Regions from separate parts of the Anoxybacillus sp. P3H1B genome, predicted to be linked through region 2. Evidence: riboswitches for the same ligand, from Rfam matches in the RefSeq annotation. Region 2 holds a riboswitch; each other region holds the start of a gene.
What was found. Region 2 has a riboswitch for lysine ahead of AT864_RS04455 (amino acid permease). Riboswitches for the same ligand answer to the same signal wherever they lie in the genome.

Region 1: another riboswitch for lysine. It lies ahead of AT864_RS09855 (amino acid permease); the one in region 2 lies ahead of AT864_RS04455 (amino acid permease).
Region 3: another riboswitch for lysine. It lies ahead of AT864_RS03030 (aspartate kinase); the one in region 2 lies ahead of AT864_RS04455 (amino acid permease).

Annotation. Positions count from the first base shown of each region.
Region 1 is NZ_LPUG01000015.1:138,595-143,926, forward strand. Features, by position in the region: gene thiD (bifunctional hydroxymethylpyrimidine kinase/phosphomethylpyrimidine kinase) at 1-224, shown strand, start outside; gene thiE (thiamine phosphate synthase) at 234-899, shown strand; gene AT864_RS09850 (twin-arginine translocase TatA/TatE family subunit) at 1,376-1,549, shown strand; gene AT864_RS09855 (amino acid permease) at 1,580-3,040, opposite strand; lysine riboswitch at 3,150-3,337, opposite strand; gene AT864_RS09860 (peptide MFS transporter) at 3,929-5,308, opposite strand.
Region 2 is NZ_LPUG01000011.1:62,112-67,443, forward strand. Features, by position in the region: gene AT864_RS04435 (2-hydroxy-3-keto-5-methylthiopentenyl-1-phosphate phosphatase) at 1-65, shown strand, start outside; gene AT864_RS04440 (methylthioribulose 1-phosphate dehydratase) at 62-694, shown strand; gene AT864_RS04445 (acireductone dioxygenase) at 724-1,266, shown strand; gene AT864_RS04450 (MarR family winged helix-turn-helix transcriptional regulator) at 1,470-1,913, shown strand; gene AT864_RS04455 (amino acid permease) at 2,058-3,485, opposite strand; lysine riboswitch at 3,580-3,769, opposite strand; gene AT864_RS04460 (M3 family oligoendopeptidase) at 3,930-5,332, shown strand, end outside.
Region 3 is NZ_LPUG01000009.1:551,166-556,497, forward strand. Features, by position in the region: gene AT864_RS03020 (succinate dehydrogenase cytochrome b558 subunit) at 1-96, opposite strand, end outside; gene AT864_RS03025 (YslB family protein) at 371-826, shown strand; gene AT864_RS03030 (aspartate kinase) at 1,228-2,448, opposite strand; lysine riboswitch at 2,581-2,759, opposite strand; gene uvrC (excinuclease ABC subunit UvrC) at 2,828-4,600, opposite strand; gene AT864_RS03045 (nucleoporin-interacting protein) at 4,618-5,332, opposite strand, start outside.

The sequences.
Region 1 (5,332 bases), on a different contig from region 2:
TTTCCTATTTCAAGGGCGCCCGAATTGAAACGAGACATACGCATGGAACAGGCTGCACGTTTGCCGCTGCAGTAACAGCGGAGCTTGCTAAGGGGCGCAGCGTCCATGAAGCGATCGAAACAGCGAAAGCATTTATTCAAGCCGCGATTGAAAACGAACTGGGGATCGGCAATGGGCATGGCCCAACCAACCATTGGGCGTATCGGCAAAAATGGATGTCGTAGGTGATGAAAATGGCGCAAACTTCAATGGATAGTCTGAAAGAGCAATTACGTGTTTATTTTATTATGGGAAGCAACAATTGTGAACGAAGTCCGTTAGAGGTGCTGACAGAAGCGATTGAAGGCGGAATTACGATGTTTCAATTTCGCGAAAAGGGCAAAGGGGCTCTTTCGAAAAAGGAGCAGTATGCATTAGCCAAAGAGTTGCAAGCGCTTTGCCGGAAGCACCATATTCCGTTTATTGTGAATGATGATGTGGAGCTAGCATTAGAGCTTGATGCTGATGGGGTCCATATTGGACAAGACGATGAACGGGCAGATGTCGTACGAAAAAAAATAGGAAATAAAATTCTCGGCGTTTCAGCTCATAATTTGGCAGAAGCGAAACGCGCCATTGAGCAAGGCGCTGACTATCTTGGAGTCGGTCCTATTTTTCCAACCAGCACAAAAGAAGATGCAAAAGAGGCACAAGGAACGGCCGTTCTTCGTCTTATGCGTGAGCATGGTCTGTCGATACCGATCGTGGGCATTGGCGGAATTACCGCGAACAACGCAAAGAAGGTTATTGCCGCTGGAGCAGACGGGGTGTCTGTCATTAGCGCGATCAGTTTAGCTCCTTCTCCTAAAAAAAGTGCGGAATGGCTGGCAAGAGCGGTTTCTGAAGCACTGAACGAATAAGGATGTCGATCATTGGACTACTCCATATCCCGACAGAAGACTATGGCCTCAAGGAACATGACGGACATCGCTTCATGAGTTAGAGAGAGAAATGTCGGTTGGCATTGGCCAAAGTAGTGGAATCACAAGAATCTATGTGCTATTCTATACTTGTAAGTGGTTCTTGGAAAAACTGAAGATAGAGGATTGTGACAAGGAACACCGTCCGTTACGTAAAAGCTTCAACGTTCCCTTGTCTGTGCACGGTTCGAAGCAACGAAAACCGAGCCCAGTCGAACGTGTGAAGCGGACGAATGTACAAGCTTTCTTGTCGTTTCCCGTTGGAACAACGGGGAAGGTCTGCTAGCTGAAAAACCGAAGGATGTTTCCATGTTCGCAGGAATCTCCCACTTTGAAGCGAAAGTGGTAGTAATTCAAAGATGATATGATATAATGGAAAAGGAAAAGACGAAAATGAAGCGCATGGAGTGAATGATATGAACATAGGATTTGGCGAGATTGCCTTGATCGTATTTTTTGCCCTGTTACTTTTCGGCCCGAAAAAGCTGCCAGAGCTTGGACAAGCAGCTGGAAAAACGCTCCGCGAATTTAAAAATGCTACAAAAGGCATCATGGATGACGAAGAACAGAAAACGAAAAAGCACGACTGAAAAAACCGCTTGGCATAGCCGAGCGGTTTTTTAGTCTAATTCACATTCTTTGAGGGGAACGACCTTTGTCTTTTTCACGATTTTATAGCCAAGCCAAACCGCTAAAAACAATGGCAGTCCAATGTAGGAAACGAGAATGCCGTACCAATCGATTGACTTCCCCATAAAGGCCCCATAGTTCTGTCCCAAAATGACAATCGTGCAAAGCACTAGAGCGAACAATGGTCCAAATGGAAACCATTTGGCTTTATAAGGAAGATCATTGAGATCGCGCCCTTGCGCGGCATATGCTTTGCGGAAACGGTAGTGACTGACCGCGATGCCTAGCCACGCAATGAATCCCGACATACCAGAGGCATTTAATAACCATACATAAACGGTGCCATCGCCAAAGAACGAAGCCAAAAAAGCAAGCGTTCCTAGTGAAGCTGTGACTAGTAATGCATTAACAGGAACACCGCGGTGATTTAGCTTGGCCAGAAATTTTGGCGCTTTTCCTTCTTTTGCTAGATCCCAAAGCATTCGAGTAGACGCATACATACCGGAATTTCCGGCTGATAAAACCGCTGTTAAAATGACGGCGTTCATAACGGATGCAGCCAACGCAATGCCAGCTTTATCAAAGACGAGAGTAAATGGGCTGACCGTAACGTCGCTATTCGCTAGATTTTCATTTGTATACGGAATAAGCAGCCCGATTGCTAAAATAGCCAGTATATAAAATAGCAAAATACGCCAAAATACTTGACGAATGGCGCGAGGAATGTTTCGTTTCGGATCCTCGCTTTCACCGGCTGCAACCCCAAGCAGCTCTGTTCCTTGGAAAGAAAATCCTGCGGCCATAAAAATGCCGAGAGTCGCCATGAACCCACCATGGAACGGAGCGTCGTCGATGGTGAAGTTTCTAAATCCAACCGCTTCACCACCCATAATACCTACAATCATGAAAAAGCTGACAATAAGAAAAATAATAACCGTTACTACTTTAATAAGGGAAAACCAATATTCGGCTTCACCAAATCCTTTTACAGATAAATAGTTAAGTAAAAACATAATCACTAAGCATAATGCGCTCCATAAAAGTGAAGGGCTATTCGGAAACCAAAATTTCATGATCATAGTCACAGCCGAGAGTTCTGCGGCAATTGTAATGGCCCAGTTATACCAGTAGTTCCATCCTAAAGCAAATCCGAGAGCAGGATCGACAAATTTCGTTGCATACGTACTAAACGTTCCGGTAACGGGCATATAAGCGGCCATTTCCGCAAGGCTGGTCATCAAAAAATATACCATCACTCCAATCGCGATATACGCTATGAGCGCTCCACCCGGTCCAGCGGTATGAATCGCTCCGCCGCTTGCTAAAAACAACCCAGTACCAATCGTTCCCCCAAGAGAAATCATTGTTAAATGCCTTGTTTTTAGCTTTCGTTGCAGCTGGTTAGGCGAAGCCGGTGTGGCGGCTTCCTGTTTTTGAATGACGCTTTCCATGTTTTCATCGCTCCTTTTTTTCATGTTGTCATGGAAAGGAGCCGGGCAATAAAAAAAGCCGCCGAAGGAGATTCGGCGGCAATGCAATCATTACCCGTATCAACCCTTCCGTGAAGATAGCGCCCCACGGTTGCTTTACGCAAACCGTGACAGTGCTGCCCCTATTCGGTGACAGCCCCAGTTCGCACATCCAGAGAAATGTGCCAACTTCGGCGGCTTTTCCCTTCGAGCGAAGTCTTCAATGTTCTCTGCATCTCGTTCGCTGTACTCATAAAAGCCGCAACCTCTACCTCATCGGGTGAATGAGGATGCTATTCATTTTGTTCCATGATGATTATAAAACAATTTTTGTACAAAAACAATATTTATTTATGCTTCAATCGCAAAAAAGCCAAACCCTTCTATGTTTACTATATACGTGGAATAGAGCGAGAGGCATGGAACGATAGAAATCCTGTTTCGTGAACTACTCACCACTTAGCTAAAGCTTGAAGTGGGAGCTTCTCAGTTCCACGACGAAAGCCGCCTTTCGTCTCCCTGAGCGTGACTTCGGGTCGTTCCAACCCTAGATGTCCGACAATTCGGAGTTCTTTTGTACCTTGGATATTTTACGCATGGAAGGATCAGCTTGGTTTTCGCATTTTATTTTCTCCATGCAACCTCCTATATCTAGTTATGAAAGAACGACATAGGTTTATTTTACCACAGGGTCAGACAATTGAACAGGCAAAAGCCTGTCCTTGTCCGAAGTCGATTCATCTCCCACTTTCATCAAGCTTCGCAAGATTTAGAAATGGGAGACTTCTCGACTGAAGAATGTTAAAACGACCAATGGTAAATAAGCAAAGAAAAAAGGATTCACGATATAAGTGAATCCTTTTTTCTTTATTATTCTGACATTTCTACAAGTTTTTTCGATAATAATAACAGAACAAAGCCAAGAACAATGGTAATGCCGCCAATTAAGCTGAAAATTTCTAGATAGCCTAATGACTCCGTAAAAGCTGCTAATTGACCTGCTAAAATATTCGCGATACCAGTTGCTGATAACCAAACTCCCATTAGCAGGGAAGCGAGACGAATCGGTGCGATGCGGCTTGTAAGTGATAGCCCAACCGGTGATAGGCAAAGCTCACCAAGCGTATGCAAAAAGTATGTTAAAACAATAAATAATGCATTTGCTTTTACCGTAATGTGTTGCTCGTCGCTTCCGGTTTGCAGCAGAGCAGGAACCAAAACAGCAAATCCGAGACCAAGCAAAATCATACCTAATCCCATCTTTGTCGGAGCTGATAAATCACCGCGTTTAGAGTTAGCCAATTTTACCCATAATGCAGATAAAACGGGTGTTAATAGAACGATAAATAATGGATTTAATGATTGAAACCAAGAGGTTGGCATGGTCCAGCTGCCGATGGATTTATCGACGAACTTATCGGTATACAATGTAAGCGAGCTTCCTGCTTGTTCGAAGCCAGCCCAGAAAAAGACAACAAAGCACATTAAAATTAAGATCACACGAATGCGCTGTTTTTCTTTTTTTGTTAACGGCTCTTTTGGCGCAGTTGAAGCTGTTTTCTGTTTGCCAATCGGCTTTTTGCCGATTTCTCCTAGATAACGATTTCCTAATAGATTAAAAAATACTTGACCAATTATCATACCGATGGATGCGGCAAGGAAACCATATTTAAATCCATACTGCACGACGCCATTGACAGTCGTTTTAAAATAATCTTCAGCTAAAAATCCACAGATCAGCGGAGCAAAAAAGGCGCCGATGTTAATTCCCATATAGAAAATGGTAAAGGCTGCATCGCGGCGCTTGTCATTTGGTCCGTACAATTCACCGACAAGCGTCGAAATATTAGGTTTAAAGAAACCGTTTCCGATAATTAATAGTAAAAGCCCCGTATATAACCCTATTTTTGTATTGACCGCAAACAGTATAAGATTGCCGACGGCCATAATAATTCCGCCGATGGTAATAGCTAAGCGACGACCTAAAAAGCGGTCAGAAAGGTATCCACCGATAATAGGGGTAAAATAAACAATCCCTGTAAAGAACCCATAAATACTTACGGCGATTCTTTGATCAAATCCTAAACCGCCACTAATGGTTGCTGTCGTTAAATAAAGAACTAGGATCGCCCGCATTCCATAGTAGCTAAAACGCTCCCAAATCTCGGTGAAGAATAAAAGATAAAGCCCGGGAGGATGTTTTTTGCTTTGTTCCTGTTGCATCGGTTGAACCTCAGGTAATGCTCCCATTTTTCTTCCTCCTAAATTGATGAT
Region 2 (5,332 bases):
ATACGCCGTTTACGACGTTCTTTGATGTCATTGAATCTTTGAAAAGGATGGAGGTGAGCGCATGAGCGATTTATTGAAGAAATGGGCAGAGCTTGCTGATGTCAAAGCAGAACTGGCTTCCCGCGATTGGTTTTTGGGAACAAGTGGGAATCTATCGATCAAGGTGGCTGATCAGCCGCTAACCTTTTTCGTTACGGCCAGCGGAAAAGATAAACGAAAGCAAACAAATGATGATTTTCTTCTTGTCGACGCTTTGGGCAATCCGGCTGAGTCGACCCATTTAAAGCCATCGGCTGAAACCTTGCTGCATGTGGAAATTTATAATAAAACGAACGCTGGCTGCGTGCTTCATGTTCATACGATTGATAATAATGTCGTCTCTGAACTGTATGGGGATGATGGGGAAGTCATTTTTACCGGCCAAGAAATGATTAAAGCGTTTGGTCTTTGGGAGGAAGATGCGGTTTTTCGCATTCCGATTATTCGGAATCATGCGCACATTCCGACGCTTGCCGCTGAGTTTTCGAAGCACGTCTCGGCAGATAGCGGAGCGGTGCTGATTCGCAACCACGGTATTACCGTATGGGGAAGAAGCTCCTTTGAAGCGAAAAAGTTTTTAGAAGCGTGCGAGTTTTTGTTTAGCTATCATGTTAAGCTGCTTATGCTAAAAGGTCACAAAGTATTCACTTCATAGATTTTAAAATGACAATGGAGGGATGAAAAATGGCAGTTATTAAAATTAGAAACACAGGTGAATGGATCAAAGGTCATGAGAATGTAGGGAGCTTTTTAGAAAAGCAAGGCGTTCTGTATGAACATTGGGATGTTAGCAAGCTGCCAAGTCACTTAAAAGAAACGTTTGTTTTGAGTGACGAGGAAAAAGAGGAAATTTTAGCGATTTTTAAAGATGATATTGAGGATTTAGCAGCAAGAAGAGGCTATAAAGCGTGGGATGTTGTCGCTTTATCAGATGCTACTCCGAATTTAGAGGAATTATTGAAGAAATTTGAACAAGTGCATATCCATACGGAGGATGAAGTACGCGCCATCGTCGCAGGACACGGCATTTTCATTATTAAAGGCGACGAACAAACAGGATATTTTGAAGTGCAGCTGGAAGCTGGCGATGTTATTTCCGTTCCAGAAGGAAATCCGCATTTCTTCACATTAATGGAAGACCGCCAAGTGGTAGCTGTTCGTTTGTTTATTGATCCATCTGGCTGGGTTGCCCATCCTTATGAGGAAAAAGAAGAAGCTGTTCAATAACCAAAAAGCGCAGGAATCTTAAGCGATTCTTGCGCTTTTTGATGGATGGAATCGATTCGATTCGCCGAGAGGTTTTCTAGCAATGAAACGAATGGCAGAAGAACGTACGGAATGGACGGCGTAGATCGGGGCGTTTCATTGACAAAGAGAGGATTTTTCGCTACAATGGCTTCGAATTCGACCGATAAAGGATTTGATGACAAGTGGCGGATAGAGAGGAAATTTTGCAATCATTAAAGCTATTTATTGTGCTGTCAAGAGCGTACCGTGCTGTTAATGATCAAGTAAATAAATCCATTCAGTCGTTCGGCGTGAACCCTACGGAGTTTGCTGTGTTGGAATTGCTATATCATAAGGGGGATCAGCCATTGCAGCAAATTGGCGGGAAAATTTTACTGGCAAGCGGCAGCATCACATATGTTGTCGATAAATTAGAGCAAAAAGGGCTAATTATGCGCAAAGCATGTGAAAAGGACCGCCGTGTAACTTATGCTTCGATTACGGATAAGGGAAAAGCTTTTATTGAAAAGGTATTTCCGGAGCATGAACAAACGATCCATGAAACACTTTCCGGATTAACGATTGAAGAGAAAGAACAGGTTATTGAGTTATTGAAAAAAATGGGATACGGTGCGAAACAGCAATAAGTACGGATGGTGAAAGCGCCAGCGGATCAAAGATTCGCTGGCGCTTTTTTATAATGGGTGGCGGGCGCGCGTTCTTTTTTGATAAAGAGAGAGGAGGGACTATAGATAAAAGATAAAGAGAGGGAGAAACCCCTCTTTTTTGGATTAAGCTGACAGTCTTTTTTTCGCGTTTTTTTCTTTGTCTACTGCTTTTTTTACAAGCGGATAAAAAATGATGCCGCTTGCGAGCAACGCAACGCCAAGCATAAAGGTTTTGATGTCAGATGTTCCCGCGATAATGACCCAAATGGAATAAATAGTGGCCAGTGCTGCAATGACTCCATCCGTGATTCGCTGCTTTGTATTGGTTTCATATGTCTCTCCTGTCCATGTGAGCTTGAGCTGAAAGACAGAAGCGATAAAGTAAGGAACAAGATAAGCGAGTGTCGCAATATAAATGACAAAATCAAATGCAGCTGACATCGAATGAGAGATCGTTGAGAAAATGAAAATTTGCGCTAATCCATTTGACAAAACTAAAGCGAGTTTCGGCATTCCTTTTTTGTTTTCTTTTAAGAAAGCAGGGATAAATAATCCTTGCTTCGCGGCTTGATATGGAACTTCCGCGCTTAATAGCACCCAGCCGAGCGTCGAGCCAAGAAGGCTGATGAGGCCAAGTCCAGCTAAGATGTATGCGCCGCTTGGTCCTAAAATGGTTTGAATCGCATCCACTAAAGGCTTCTCTGAATGAATCAACTGTTTTTGCGGAAGCAAGCCCATTACAAGCACACTTATGCCAATGTAAATGATGAGAGCAATCAGCAAACCAAGAATGGTTGCCCGTTTGACATCTGTTTGCTTGCGTGCACGTGAAGCGAACACAATCGCAGATTCCACTCCGACAAATGCCCATAATGTCGCAACGGCCGCGCCGGTCACTTGCCCGAACAGGCTAACGGAATGGCCTGCTTCATCGTAACGCGGAGCGACGATAGAGCCGATGTTGCTTTTATCAAATGCAAATAAGCTTATGGCAATAAATAAAAAGAAGCCGAGTACCTTTGCCGAAGTGGCTATGAAATTTAGTTTTCCGGCTCCCTCGATGCCGCGCAAAATAATAAAGTGCATTCCCCATAATAGAGCGGTACAAACCATAAATGTAAGGAGGTTGCCGAGTTTGATCGGTGTAGCGCCTACCATAAATACGGTTTGTTTGCTTGTTAAAATCGGAAAGAATGTGGATAAATAACTCGTAAATGTCGTAATAATGGCCACGTTTCCAGCAAAATTTCCAATCCAATAGCCCCAGGAAGACATAAATCCCGATAAAACCGAGGCGTTTGAGCCCTTTGGAAACAATTCCTTCGCGTAAATTTGCGGCCCGCCATTTAACGCAGGCTTGCGAATCGCTAAATTGCCAAAGACAAGAGCGGTCATTAGCACTCCGCCACCTGTTAATAGCCAAGCTAAAATGACCCCTAAAGGGCTCGCGGCTTCTGAAAGTGAACGAGGAAGCATAAAAATTCCTGATCCAACCATATTCCCAACGACAAGCGCCGTTAATACCCAGAGACCTAGTTTATTTTGCTGCAATATAACCCCTACTCCTTTCTGATTTGCGCATTTATCAAAAAAAAAATACACCCTTAAGTTTTCAACGGGTGCATGTGACATCCGCATCGAACTTAATGTAGATAGCGCTCCATCGCTTCCATATAAGATAAGCGATGGCAGTCCTGACTCTATTCGAATGCAGGCCCAGCTTGCGGCGCCAGAGTACGCTGCAAACTTCGGCAATGGATCCTTTCGTTTGAAGTCATCGGTTCCTCTGTCCCTCATTCAAACTACTTTTATCCATTGCAACCTCTATCTCATCTAAGTTGACGAGAAGAAAAAATATTCAATTACCTTGATAATCATACACGATTCGACAATATTCGTCAATATGCTTTTATCTGAAGCATGAACAGGAATTTTTAGCAAACAAGTGGAATATAACTAAGGTTAGAAATTTTTGAGGAAAAGGAAGGGATGGATTTGAAGTTTTCCGAGTTTCTATATAAACGCCCTGACATGGAAAAACTAAAGACAGAATTTCAAGCGGCATTGCAGGCGTTTCAGCAGGCCCTGCATGCGGAAGAGCAGGATGAAGCGATGAAGCAAATCAATAAACTGCGCAACGAATTTAGCACGATGGCGCAAATTTGCTATATTCGCCATACGGTTGATACAAATGATGATTTTTATAAGCAGGAGCAAGATTTTTTCGATGAGGTGGATCCGATTGTCAAAGGCCTTGTCAACGAATATTATGAGGCGCTCGTCGCCTCCCGATTTCGTTCGGAGCTCGAAAAACGCTGGGGAAAACAGTTATTTGCACTTGCGGAAACAGAGCTTAAAACGTTTTCTCCTGAGATTGTCGCGGATTTACAGTTAGAAAATAAGCTAGCAAGCGAGTATACGAAATTGGTAGCCTCCGCAAAAATTTTATTTGAAGGACAAGAATACACGTTGGCACAGCTGCAGCCGTTTGTGGAGTCGCCTGATCGGCAAATGCGGAAGCGGGCAAATGAAGCGCGATTTGCCTTTTTTGAAACGCATGAGGAACAATTTGACCATATTTACGATCAGCTTGTCAAAGTGCGTACAAGCATTGCAAAAAAACTAGGGTTTAACAACTTTATTGAACTTGGATATGCAAGGTTGGGACGGACCGATTATAATGCTGAAATGGTTGCGCGATTCCGTGAGCAGGTGAAAGCTTATATTGTGCCGTTAGCAGAAAAGCTGTATGAACGCCAGAGGAAAAGAATTGGCGTTGAGAAGCTGAAATATTACGATGAAGCGTTTTCATTCCCGACGGGCAATCCGATTCCAAAAGGGGATGCAAAGTGGATTATCGAAAACGGCCGAAAAATGTATGAAGAGCTGTCACCAGAAACAGGCGAGTTTTTCCGGTTTATGATTGAAAATGAATGGATGGATCTTTTGGCCAAAAAAGGGAAAGCAAGCGGTGGTTACTGCACATATATAGAAGAATATAAAGCGCCATTTATTTTTGCGAATTTTACTGGCACGTCCGGCGATATTGATGTTCTCACCCATGAAGCGGGCCACGCTTTTCAAGTGTATGAAAGCCGCCATTACGAAATTCCAGAGTATAATTGGCCGACGTTAGAGGCGTGTGAAATCCATTCCATGAGCATGGAGTTTTTCACATGGCCATGGATGGAGCTGTTCTTTAAAGAAGATACGAAAAAATATCAATTTCATCATTTAAGCTCGGCTGTGCTGTTTCTGCCATACGGGGTGGCGGTTGATGAATTCCAGCACTTCGTTTATGAAAATCCGGAGGCAACACCAGCGGAACGGAAGAGAAAATGGCGGGAAATCGAACGAAAATACATGCCAACAAGGGATTACGATGGCCATGATTATTT
Region 3 (5,332 bases), on a different contig from region 2:
GTTCACTACTAAATGCTGGACTAGGAAAATTCCAACCGGAATAACCCCTAGTAATGAATGGAGTCGGCGGTAAAAAAATTCTCGATTTCCTGCCATATAGTATACCCCCTTTTTAAATAGTGATAATAAAAGATTTATGCACTCCCCATCCACACTAACTAAATGATTAATAGAACTGTAAATGCTTCCATTTCCATTAATCACGCGTCACATCCATTGTACTCCCACAATGTAGTAGCGTCAAGAAAACGAGTTCATAAAATGTTCAATCGTTTGAAAATTAAAACAATATTTGTGCAAAAATCGAAAGAAAAATACTGATTTCTTCTCATTGTTCGGCTATAATGTTTGATAGAAAGAGGGGAATTATGTGAAAACACATTCATTTCAGGAACACTATGAAGCATTACAGCACGTTGAAATTCCTTTATTTGGATATCATCTAATTCGAGAAGTCCTTCTTCCCGATTTGCTTGGCAAAGAAACCGACAGCATTTTATATTGGGCGGGAAAGCATTTAGCGCGCTGCTACCCCTTAGAAACATTCGATGACATCATTTTATTTTTTGAAAAAGCAGGATGGGGTACGCTCGCTGTCATCAAAGAACGCCAAGATGAATTAGAAATCGAGCTGACAGGGCCCGCGGTATCCGCTCGGATCGCCATGAATGCTCACTGTTCATTTCAGCTTGAGGCCGGCTTTCTCGCACAGCAGATTGAACAGCAAAAACGCTTCGTCTCGGAAGCATATGAGCAGCAAAAAAAGCGTGATCAAAAAGTGACTTTTACTGTGAAATGGGACCGTAAACACGAAATTGCTGAATAGACAGATTTTCTGCACCTTTTCAATTGTATTAGCCTATCGATGCACGACAAGAACAAAGGCAAGTATACGTATTTGCTTGCCTTAGACTGTTAACAAACGCTTCATCCTGCGTCACGGGCCTCATTCGTCGCTCATGAACGTTTGGGTTCGCTTCGCGTCTTCACTCGGCTGGCGTTTCTTGTCTGCCAAGCGCCTTCAAGCCAGTTTGATGTAGAACTACCACTATGATAGAAGAATCGTATAAAATGGTGGTAGACAAAGTCGATTTTGACTTTGTCTACCACTTGAGGCAAGCAAGCATTTGCTTGCTTTTTTAGTCAAAACAGTCGGCACAGCACGATTGAATGCACCTTCGCTCTCAAAACGCTTGCCATGATTTCCAGCAGTACGGTCTTGTCTGGTTATGAACGCACGGCGGCTTTTTCATCCAATTGAAACGCCGTATGCAACGCTTCTACTGCTGCAACCATATTTTCTTGAGACACGACGGTTGAAATTTTGATTTCGGACGTGCTGACCATTTTTATTTCAATCCCTTTATCCGCTAACACTTGAAACATTTGTGCAGCTACACCTGGATTAGAGATCATTCCTGAGCCGACAATCGATACTTTGGCCAGTTGGCTTTCATATTCTATCTTTGCTCCCTTGAATGATTCCAACACTTGCAAAGTCTCAGGCAAATCCTCTGTGCGAATGGAAAACGACACAGCTGCTGCTCCGCTATTGGTTGTATTTTGAATAATAATATCGACATTAATCCCGCGATTCGCTAACGCTGTAAAAACGGTTGGCAACATAGGCAACTCGTGCGGGAGCCCTTGGACCGTCACTTTTGTTACTTGATCTTCAAAAGCAATCCCTCTGACAATTAAATGCTGTTCCATTGAAACATCCTCCTTTACCGTTGTTCCGCTCTCTTCCTCCATACTCGAACGAACTTCCAGCAATACTTGATAATTTTTAGCAAACTCTACAGCCCGCGGATGAAGCACTCCTGCTCCAAGATTGGCCAGCTCTAGCATCTCATCATAGGAAATTTCCTCTAGCTTTTTCGCTGCTTTTACATAGCGCGGATCGGTAGTAAACACTCCTGTCACATCTGTATAAATATCGCACTTATCCGCTTGTAGAGCGGCCGCTAAAGCTACAGCTGTCGTGTCAGAACCGCCGCGACCAAGAGTCGTGATATCTCCCTTTTCCGTCACTCCTTGAAAACCAGCCACAATGACGATTTGTCCTGCTTGCAAATATTGATGAATTCTCGTTGTGTCGATATCTATAATGCGGGCATTGCCATGAACAGTCTCTGTCTTGATTCCAGCTTGCCAGCCCGTTAAAGAAACAGCTGCATACCCCTTTTCTTGCAAAGCCATCGCTAATAGGGCAATACTCACTTGCTCCCCTGTCGAAAGAAGCATATCCAGCTCCCGCTTGCTAGGTTGGGACGTTAGCTGTTTGGCTAAATCCACAAGCTGATTCGTCGTCTTTCCCATCGCTGAAACGACAACGACCACTTGATGTCCTTTTTGCACCTCGCTCATTACTCGATCAGCGACATGCTGAATACGTTCAATAGATCCTACAGACGTTCCGCCAAATTTTTGCACAATCATTCCCATTTTTCTCATCCCTTGTTCTTAAAATGTTGATTTCAGCATCCATACCGGTATAGAAACAAATAAAAAACAGCAATGAGAGGCTTCTCATTGCTGTGCATAACGAAATAAGAAAAGAAACGAATTCGCTCCACACAGTGAGATAGCTCTCCAAGATGGGTCATCTTGACAGTCCTACATTTCTTAAACGCAGGACCAGCAGGAAAAGCAATGAGACTTCCCCCACTTCGGCGAGCCTCCCCTTTCGGCATTTTTCTTTGGAACCCATTTTCCTCCAAATGCCTACTCTTGAAGTTCGCGCCTCTATCTTCACTTCTGTGCTTAGAAGTGTATAAATATGCAATTAAGGTGATTGTATCAGCTTTTTCTCCAATTGACAATACTATTCTCGCAGCTTTTCATAAATTTTTTCAGCAACTGCGCGAGGAATCGCCGCTTTTTGCAGCTCCTCAATCGTCGCTTCTTTTATATTTTTTAAAGAGCCAAAATGCTTAAGAAGCGCTTTTTTTCGCTTTTCTCCAACTCCCGGAATGTGGTCAAGCGCGGACTGAAATAACGATTTTCCTCGCGTCTGGCGATGAAACGTAATAGCAAAACGATGGACTTCATCCTGAATGCGCTGCAGCAAATAAAATTCTTGGCTGTTTCGCGACAATGGCACGATTTGTGGTGGATCTCCCATGATTAATTCCGATGTGCGATGCTTGTCGTCTTTTACAAGACCGGCAAGCGGAATTTCCAAGCCCAACTCATTTTCTAACACATCGCGAACAGCCGCCAGATGTCCCTTTCCTCCATCAATTAAAATCAAATCCGGAAGAGGAAGGCGTTCCTTTAAAGCACGGCTATATCGCCGCCGTACAACCTCGCGCATTGATTCATAATCATCTGGCCCCTTCACAGTTTTAATTTTATATTTGCGATATTCTTTTTTCTCAGGCTTGCCGTCGATAAACACCACCATCGCCGAAACCGGATCAGCCCCATGGATATTAGAATTATCAAACGCTTCGATTCGATGCGGTGTTGGAATGTTCAACGCAACTCCTAAGTTTTCAACCGCTTTAACCGTTCGTTCTTCATCGCGTTCAATAAGATAAAACTTCTCTTTTAAAGCGATCGCTGCATTTTTACTCGCAAGATCGACCAGCTCTTTTTTCTTTCCTCTTTTCGGCTGAATAACAGGCACCTGGAGCAACTGCTCAGCCAAGCTTCCGTCAACCTCAAGCGGCAGGATTACTTCTTTTGGCTTAAAATGATTCTCCTTGGAGTAAAATTGTCCTAAAAATGTGAGCAGCTCTTCATCGGGATCTTGATGCAGCGGAAAGATCGAAACATCCCGCTCGATTAGCTTTCCTTGACGAATAAAAAAGACTTGGACGCACATCCATCCTTTGTCATAGGAGTAGCCGAACACATCTCTGTTAACAAAATCCTTCATCGTCATTTTCTGTTTTTCCATCATCGCTTCAATATGCGCAATTTGATCACGGTATTCTTTAGCTCGTTCAAATTCAAGGGCTTCTGCTGCTTTGTTCATTTTTTCAACCAATTCTTTTTTTATGTCTTGGTGTCCCCCGTTTAAAAAACGGACAATCTGTTCCACTATTTCTTTATTTTGTTGTTCCGAAACCGAATAGATACACGGAGCGAGACATTGTCCCATATGATAATAAAGACAGGCGCGGTTCGGCAGGGACGCGCACTTGCGAAGCGGATACATGCGATCGAGCAATTTTTTAGTCTCATTTGCAGCCTGCACGTTCGGATACGGTCCAAAATATTTGCCGCGATCTTTTTTTACCTTTCTTGTAATAATGAGACGTGGATGCTCCTCAGCTGTAATTTTAATAAATGGATAGCTTTTATCATCTTTGAGCATGACATTATATTTTGGATCGTATTTTTTGATTAAATTCATTTCTAAAATAAGCGCTTCAATATTTGATGAGGTCACAATATATTCAAAATCCGCTATTTCATTCACAAGGCGCAGCGTCTTTCCATCATGCGTTCCAGTAAAATAAGAACGAACACGGTTTTTTAATACTTTCGCTTTTCCTACATAAATCACTGTGCCATTTTTATCTTTCATTAAATAGCAGCCGGGCTGCTCTGGCAAAACCGATAGCTTCTCTTTTAAGTGATCATGCATCATAATCACTCCAATGCTTAGTCTTTCCATTCATAAAGTGTAATTTTGCCGTATACCGGATCCGCCAGCTTACTTGAATCATACGTTTTGATTTTCCGCAAATGTCCGGTCAGCGATACACCTTGTGACTGGAATCCCTTCACTACATGATCCGTTATATAAATTTTAGCATGTGGATAGTTCGTTTGATGTTGTAAAAAAAATGAAAAATGCAAGGCTTGTTCATACGGAAAGGTAACACGAAGGTATTCGAGCACCCTCGCTTCTTCCCATGTGTACAAAACAAACCGTTCCTTCCTCTGTTGTAAATCATATGCTAATTGATAGGTGGCTGGCAAGTGTAAGGCTTGCTCACGCAAGTTCCATGTGCCAACAACAAGCTGGATCACAAGAACAGCGAGAGCAAACAGCTTCTTATACGCCGGCATCCCTCTGTCCAAAAAACGAAGCCATCCATAAAAAAGTAAAAAGTGAACAATGGGAAGAGCATGGCGCGGCTTCTCAATATTTTGAGCAAACAAAGCCCAAATCCCATACATAAAAATGCAAATAAGCAGCCAGCGCGGAAAAGAGAAGCGTCGGACAGAGTAAAACGCCCAAACGAATAACGCGATATATATTGTCAACAAGACGAAAGTACGACTAGAGAGACCAATCCAAACCATATTATGAAATAAAAAATAGCTTGTTCGCTCCCAAAGCGACTGCTGATCCGTTGCGGCCGTTCCTCCC